DNA from 2 places in the Rhodococcus chondri genome. Region 2 is predicted to be linked to the other one. Evidence: riboswitches for the same ligand, from Rfam matches in the RefSeq annotation. Region 2 holds a riboswitch; the other holds the start of a gene.
What was found. A riboswitch is a leader RNA that binds a small molecule or an ion and turns the genes downstream of it on or off. The one in region 2 is predicted to bind S-adenosylmethionine.
Positions count from the first base shown of each region.

Region 1 (3,407 bases), on a different contig from region 2:
CTTCCGCATCGACAACGAAGTAGCCACCGGAGAGGACTTCGGTACCGGCCCCACCGGTCGCCGGGCCGGCTTGAACTCCGAGGCCGAGGCACCGATCTTCCCCGAGGGGGGCTACACCACCAAGCGTGCCCCCGTCACCGCCAACTACAACGTCAAGCTCGGCACCCTCGACATGCTCCCGACGCTGCCCGACCCCCTCGCCGACAATCACACCGTCCACTACCGGATGATCCTCGGCCCCGAAGGGTCCGACCGCGGCAACGGCGATTGGTACCACACGCAGATCAGTGGCTGCAATCCCATCGTCAGCGGCTCTGCCGGCCTGTTCTGACCACACCACCCCTGGCGCACGGAGCACCCCCGGCGAAACCCGGCGCGAACGACGGACGGGACGCCTCCTGATGGAGGCGTCCCGTCCGCGGGTACTCGATTACGTCAGGCGCGAGCCTTCTGCAGGTTCTCGTCCAGCGCGCCGAGGAATTCCTCGGTGGTGAGCCAGGACTGCTCGGGGCCGACGAGCAGCGCGAGGTCCTTGGTCATCTGGCCGGCTTCGACGGTCTTGATGACGACATCTTCGAGGGACTGCGCGAACTCGATCACCTCGGGGGTGTTGTCGAGCTTGCCGCGGTGCTCGAGGCCACGGGTCCAGGCGAAGATCGACGCGATCGGGTTGGTCGACGTCGGCTTACCCTGCTGATGCTGGCGGTAGTGCCGGGTGACGGTGCCGTGGGCGGCCTCGGCCTCGACGGTCCTGCCGTCCGGTGTCATGAGGACCGACGTCATCAGGCCGAGCGAGCCGTAGCCCTGCGCGACCGTGTCGGACTGGACGTCGCCGTCGTAGTTCTTGCAGGCCCAGACGTAGCCACCCTCCCACTTGAGCGAGGAGGCAACCATGTCGTCGATCAGGCGATGCTCGTAGGTGAGCCCGGCGGCATCGAACTCCGCCTTGAACTCTTCCTCGTAGATCCGCTGGAACTCGTCCTTGAACATGCCGTCGTAGGCCTTGAGGATCGTGTTCTTGGTCGACAGGTAGACCGGGTAGTTCTGCTGCAGGCCGTAGGCCAGCGAAGCACGCGCGAAGTCCTGGATGGACTTCTTGTAGTTGTACATGCCCATGACGACGCCGCCGTCTTCGGGAATCCGGCACACCTCGTGCTGGATCGGCTCGCTGCCGTCCTCCGGGGTGAAGGTGATCGTCACGGTGCCCGGACGGTCGACCTTGAAGTCGGTGGCGCGGTACTGGTCGCCGAACGCGTGACGGCCGACGATGACCGGCTTGGTCCAGCCGGGCACCAGGCGCGGCACGTTCGAGATGATGATGGGTGCACGGAAGATGGTGCCACCGAGGATGTTGCGGATGGTGCCGTTGGGCGACCGCCACATCTTCTTGAGACCGAACTCTTCGACGCGTGCCTCGTCGGGCGTGATGGTCGCGCACTTGACGCCGACGCCGTGCTTCTTGATGGCGTTCGCGGAGTCGATGGTGACCTGGTCGTCGGTGGCGTCGCGGTTCTCGATGCCCAGGTCGTAGTATTCGAGATCCACATCCAGGTAGGGATGGACCAGTTTGTCTTTGATGAACTGCCAGATGATGCGGGTCATCTCGTCGCCGTCGAGTTCGACGACTTTACCCTCAACCTTGATCTTGGACATATGCGCTTCGTGTCCTCCTAGGACGTTTACATCGGTCCCCAATCGACCGCACTTCGTGAGTGCGATCGCGGTCTGCTCGGCCGCGGCCGAGCATGGCCCTGTCCACGTCCGAACAGCGGCCAAACAAGACAAGCGTACTGCTATTCGATCGGTCCGCAAAGCGGCAATACCATCCACCATTCCCTACCGACCGGTAACTTGATGCTGGTCAGGAGGCTCTCGAGGGCGATTGCCGCGACTCGGCGCTCAGCCGCTAGACTGCCCGACGAGGTCATGAGTGCCAGCGTCAAGCCCCGGCTTGCTGGTCGGCAACCCTCCAGCCAGGGTGGGGTGCTCCGGGTGAGGACACGGTCGTCGGTGTAGCGCCGACGGCAAGCCGGCTTCTGGGAGGTTTGAAATGATGAGCTGTCGCGACTAACGCTGGACACCCGCCGCCCCCGGACCATGGCCCTAAGGACACGATGAGCGACACCGATAGCTGCCTGCCCATGAGCAGTCGCCCCACCGACACCCGCCTCGCCCGCGACGCGAACGACCTCGAGGCGGTCGCGTCTTGACGGCCGATACCGAGCGGCGTCACGTCGAACTCCCCTCCGAAGACGGCCGCCTCGGCACGGTCGACATCGGCTCTCTCGAGCTCGAGAACGGCGAGATCCTCCCGAACGTGACGATCGCCGTCCAGCGTTGGGGCGCGCTCTCCCCCACCCGCGACAACGTGGTCCTCGTCGAACACGCGCTCACCGGCGACTCGCACGTCACCGGGCCGGCCGGGCCGGATCACCCGTCGCCCGGTTGGTGGAGCGGAATGGTCGGGCCGGGCGCCCCCATCGACACCGACCGGTGGTGCGTCGTCTCCACCAACGTGCTCGGCGGTTGCCGCGGCACCACCGGACCGGGCAGCCCCGCGCCCGACGGCAAGGCCTGGGGCTCACGTTTCCCGCGCATCACGATCCGCGACCAGATCGCCGCCGAACTTGCGTTCGTCGACGCCCTGGGAATCGATACGCTCGCGGCCGTGACCGGCGGGTCCATGGGTGGCATGCGCACACTCGAGTGGATCGTTTCCCACCCCACGCGGATCCGGTCCGCGCTGGTTCTGGCTGTCGGCGCCCGCGCCACGGCCGACCAGATCGGAATCCAGACCACCCAGATCGCCGCGATCGCCAACGATCCGGATTGGCAGGGCGGCGACTACTACGGCACGGGCCGCCGGCCCGAGGCCGGACTGGGTATCGCACGGCGGATGGCCCACCTGTCGTACCGCAGCGAAGAGGAACTCGATTCCCGCTTCTCCAACGACAGCCAGGGCGACGAGGATCCGTGGCTCGGCGGGCGCTACGCCGTGCAGAGCTACCTCGATCACCAGGCCACGAAGTTGGTGGCCCGGTTCGATCCGGGCACCTACGTCGTTCTCAGCGACGCCATGAACCGGCACGACGTCGGACGCGGTCGCGGCGGGATCGCGGCAGCACTCGGCAGCACCCCGGTACCGACCATCGTCGCGGGTGTGGACTCGGATCGGCTGTATCCGCTGCGGCTGCAGCAGGAGATCGCCGACGGCCTACCGGGCTGCGATGTGCTGCGCGTCCTCCAGTCGCGCGACGGACACGACGGTTTCCTCACCGAGGCAGACGCCGTGGCGGAACTGCTCCTCGAACTGATGGAACTCGCGAAGTCCTGACCGGCCGGCCGGGTCGGCCGGCCGGTCCTAGTCCGTGCCGAGGGGATCGATCGACGCGGCCAGCGTGACGATC
Region 1 is NZ_JAUZMZ010000124.1:11,073-14,479, forward strand. Features, by position in the region: gene Q8814_RS18950 (hypothetical protein) at 1-331, shown strand, start outside; gene Q8814_RS18955 (NADP-dependent isocitrate dehydrogenase) at 436-1,653, opposite strand; SAM riboswitch class IV at 1,923-2,037, shown strand; gene metX (homoserine O-acetyltransferase MetX) at 2,207-3,334, shown strand; partial or broken gene Q8814_RS18965 (DUF3017 domain-containing protein) at 3,362-3,407, opposite strand, start outside.
Region 1: linked by a shared signal. The riboswitch ahead of metX (homoserine O-acetyltransferase MetX) and the one ahead of Q8814_RS07610 (hypothetical protein) in region 2 are both predicted to bind S-adenosylmethionine.

Region 2 (3,407 bases):
ATCCGCTGCCCGGCCGGCCACCCGCAGTCGTGCAGCGACGTCGTCGGCGAGAGCGGTCGGTGCAGCGGCGTCCGCGGCGGAGATGGCAACACACACCCGTGGTTCCAGTGCCGCAGCGCGCTCGGCGATTGCCTCGGCGAGCTCTACAGGGCTGATGGGAGTGAACCTCGCCATTTCAGGACCGGGGTTCGGTGAGAAGGCGCGATCTCCGGGCAAGAGTGACGCCGATCCCTTCGGCTGCAGCCCGTACCGAGGCGGCATGCGCTTCGGGGCGGAAACGGTGCGACGGTCCGGTCACGCTGATCGCGGCCACGACCCGGTCTCCGTCGCGGATCGGAGCGGCCACGCAGACGATGCCGGCAGCGGACTCCTCGTATTCGAAAGCCACGCCCTCTGCTGCGATGCGATCGAGCTGGGCGAGTATGGGGCCGGGCAGGATCATGGTGTGCGGGGTGTAGCGAGGTAGCGGAGCGGACAAGATCTTCTCGCGCAGACTGCTGTCGGCATTGGCCAGCAGTACCTTGCCGATGGCAGTGCAGTGCAGTGGCATTCTTCCGCCGATCCGGGACGGAGCGCTGGCCTGTCGGTGACCGCCGATCTTCGTCAGGTACACCACGTCCGTGCCGTCGAGGATCCCCAGATGCACCGTCTCGTGGATGCGCACATTGAGTTCTTCGAGAAACGGGATGGATACCTCGAGCAAGCTCCGTTCGACAGAGGCGCGCATGCCCAGCTCGAAAAGGTGCCCGCCGAGGCGGTACCCGGCTCCTGTTCGATCCAGCAGCCGCACCTCGACCATGTCGGTCAGCACTCGGTGCAGAGTCCCTTTCGGAATTTGTGTGCGCCGTGTCAGCTCGGCGAGGCTCAGTACGGAGTCGTCGATCGAGTACGCATGCAGAACCGTCATCACCTTGCCGAGCACTGTCGTCCGGTCGAAGTCCCGGTCGGGCACCGATGCCACCTCCATCGCCGCCGTCGCATCCAGGCCAGACGATACCTCGAAGAGTTCCGGTCAGCGGAACGCGCTGCTCCGTGGCGGGTCTCCGCGCCGCGCGTCGTTTGGTGTAGAGTGACGATGCTTCACGAGATGCCGTCGCCAAGCTCCGACTTGACGGCACGCCAACCCCACGCTCGCGGGTGGCTCGGATGACGAAGCGGCCCGCGGCCGACCCGGCCCGGGCACGAGCGCCCCGCCCCGGGGCCTTCCGGGAGGAACTGGCATGACAGATCATTTCGACTCGACCGAACACCTCGGCGCGCAGCATTGCGGATCGTACGGTGACGGGCACCACGTGCACTTCATCCGCGCGCGGAAGGCGTTCGAAGATTCCGATCTCGGTGTCGGCGCGCTGGTGCGGGTACTCGACGGCAGTACCGTCGAATTATCTTGGGATGGAATACGACTCGATTTCCGTCACCACGACACCAACGAGATCGTACGGGCGATCGACGCCGGTGGAGATATCGGTACGTGGGTTCCCCGGTGGCGAGTACTGATCCTTCCGGGCGAGGAGCCGCGTGTCCCCGCGACCTTCACGCTCGCGGCGCCGGACACTCGGACAGAATGCGTCCCTGGACGGGTCCCGGCCCTGAAATTTGTGCCGGGATTCTGACCCACGGGCGTCCACCGGCCTGTTCGCCCGGGAACAAGGGGGACGGCCGGATAGCATCCGGGAATGACCGAAGTGCTCGAGCCGTGGAAGGACTTCAACGTTGCGATGGTCGGCGCGACGGCGGCGCTGGCGGGTCTGGTCATCGTGGCGGCCAGTGTGAATATTTCGCGGATCGTCACTGCGCGAACGATCACTGCGCGCCTGGCGGCTGCGATCGCGACGCTTGTGCTCGCCCTCGTCGCCTCGGGCGTGGGGTTGGTACCCGGTATCAGCGCACCCTGGTACGGCACACTCGTCGCGGTGGTCGCGGTGGTCGCGGGAGTATTCCAGGCGCACGCCACAATTCGGATTGCCCGCGAGCATGCGTCCGCCTTCCGGCTCAAGTTCTTCAAGGCGGCGCTGGGATTCGTGCCGATTGCCGCCTACTTCGCGGCCGGAGTGGTGACGGTTGCGGCGCCGCGAGCGGGTCTCGCGCTCGCGGCGGGAGGGTGCCTCGCGGCGATCGCCTCGGCGATCGTCATATCGTGGGTGGCGCTCGTGGAAGTGTTGCGCTGATACGGGTTCGGTGCGCACTCGCGCTCGTCGAGCCCGCTTCGGCGACATCGGCCGAAAGGGGTGGTGCCGTGGGTGTAGGTGCCGGAAGGTTCGCCGCGACCGCGGTGTTGATGTTGCTGTCGGCCTGTGCGCAGCCCCACCGCAGCAAGGATGCAGAGGATCTCGAGTCGGCGGTGGCCGCCATGTCCGGCGTCGAGGACGTCGACGTGCTCTACACCAACGACTTCTCACTCGGCTCCGACCTCGATGTCGATATCGCGGTGGAAGAAGCCCGAATCGCGGAGATCGTCGCCGTGGCAGCGGTCCTCGAGCGTCGCGGCACCCTCGATCCCGAATCTCTCGGTGACGAGACCCGCGCGCTGCGCGCCGTATTGCGAGAGATCCCGGGGACAGAAGTAGCGTGGTCGTACCGCGAGGGTGAAGGGCATTCGTTGGGATTCGGCCGAGCCCCGGCCGGGGCTGCGCTTATGGCGGTGCGCTCGCATATCGACGCCCACGATCTCACGGTCACGGTAGGGGAGTTCGACGCCGCGCCGCGGTGGACGGTGACGATGCCGCTGGGCATATCCGCGGAGAAGGAGATTCACGAGACGGTGGAGCAGTTGCCGCTGCCGGCGCGGGCTTTGGTCGTCGAGGACGGCCACGTATCGATGGCGACGGTTGTGGTCGAGAACGAAGGAGAAGCAGAAACGGATCTCGCCGCGGTAATTGCGGCGTTCACCCCGACCGAGGAACACCCGCTGATGTTGGAATGGCAAGGGACGCAGAATGGCCGGGACGACGAGCGGAGATTCGCCGGTCGTGTCCACATCGCCGGCTGTGCATACCCGGCGATATTGGGCGAGTCGGAGCCCGAGCGCTTCTACGCGGCCGAAGCTATGGAACTCCGCGATCGCCTACGCGCACGGTACGACACGTGCGACTAGAACGTACTGGACCTTCCTCGCATCACACGGAGGGCCGCATCAAGGATGCCGTGGATCTGCGGGGTGGGCCGCTATCTCCGCGCTGGGGTGCGGACCCATAGTGGGATCCGGGCTCCATCCGAGAATCGGCGGAACGAACACACACTGGAGCGGTCGCGGATCGTCCGGGTCGAGGGCGTCGAGTACGAACCATGCGGCATTCGGGTCGTTGACAATGCCGGCATGTTCCACGAAATCGTCGGCGCAGTGGTCCTGCAGCACGATGTTCGTCGCGTTGGGTGCCTCCCGGTAGCCGCTGGTGTAGGGCAGGACG
Region 2 is NZ_JAUZMZ010000029.1:25,291-28,697, forward strand. Features, by position in the region: gene Q8814_RS07600 (nucleoside/nucleotide kinase family protein) at 1-174, opposite strand, end outside; gene Q8814_RS07605 (IclR family transcriptional regulator) at 176-952, opposite strand; SAM riboswitch class IV at 1,079-1,192, shown strand; gene Q8814_RS07610 (hypothetical protein) at 1,221-1,613, shown strand; gene Q8814_RS07615 (hypothetical protein) at 1,677-2,168, shown strand; gene Q8814_RS07620 (hypothetical protein) at 2,237-3,094, shown strand; gene Q8814_RS07625 (esterase/lipase family protein) at 3,134-3,407, opposite strand, start outside.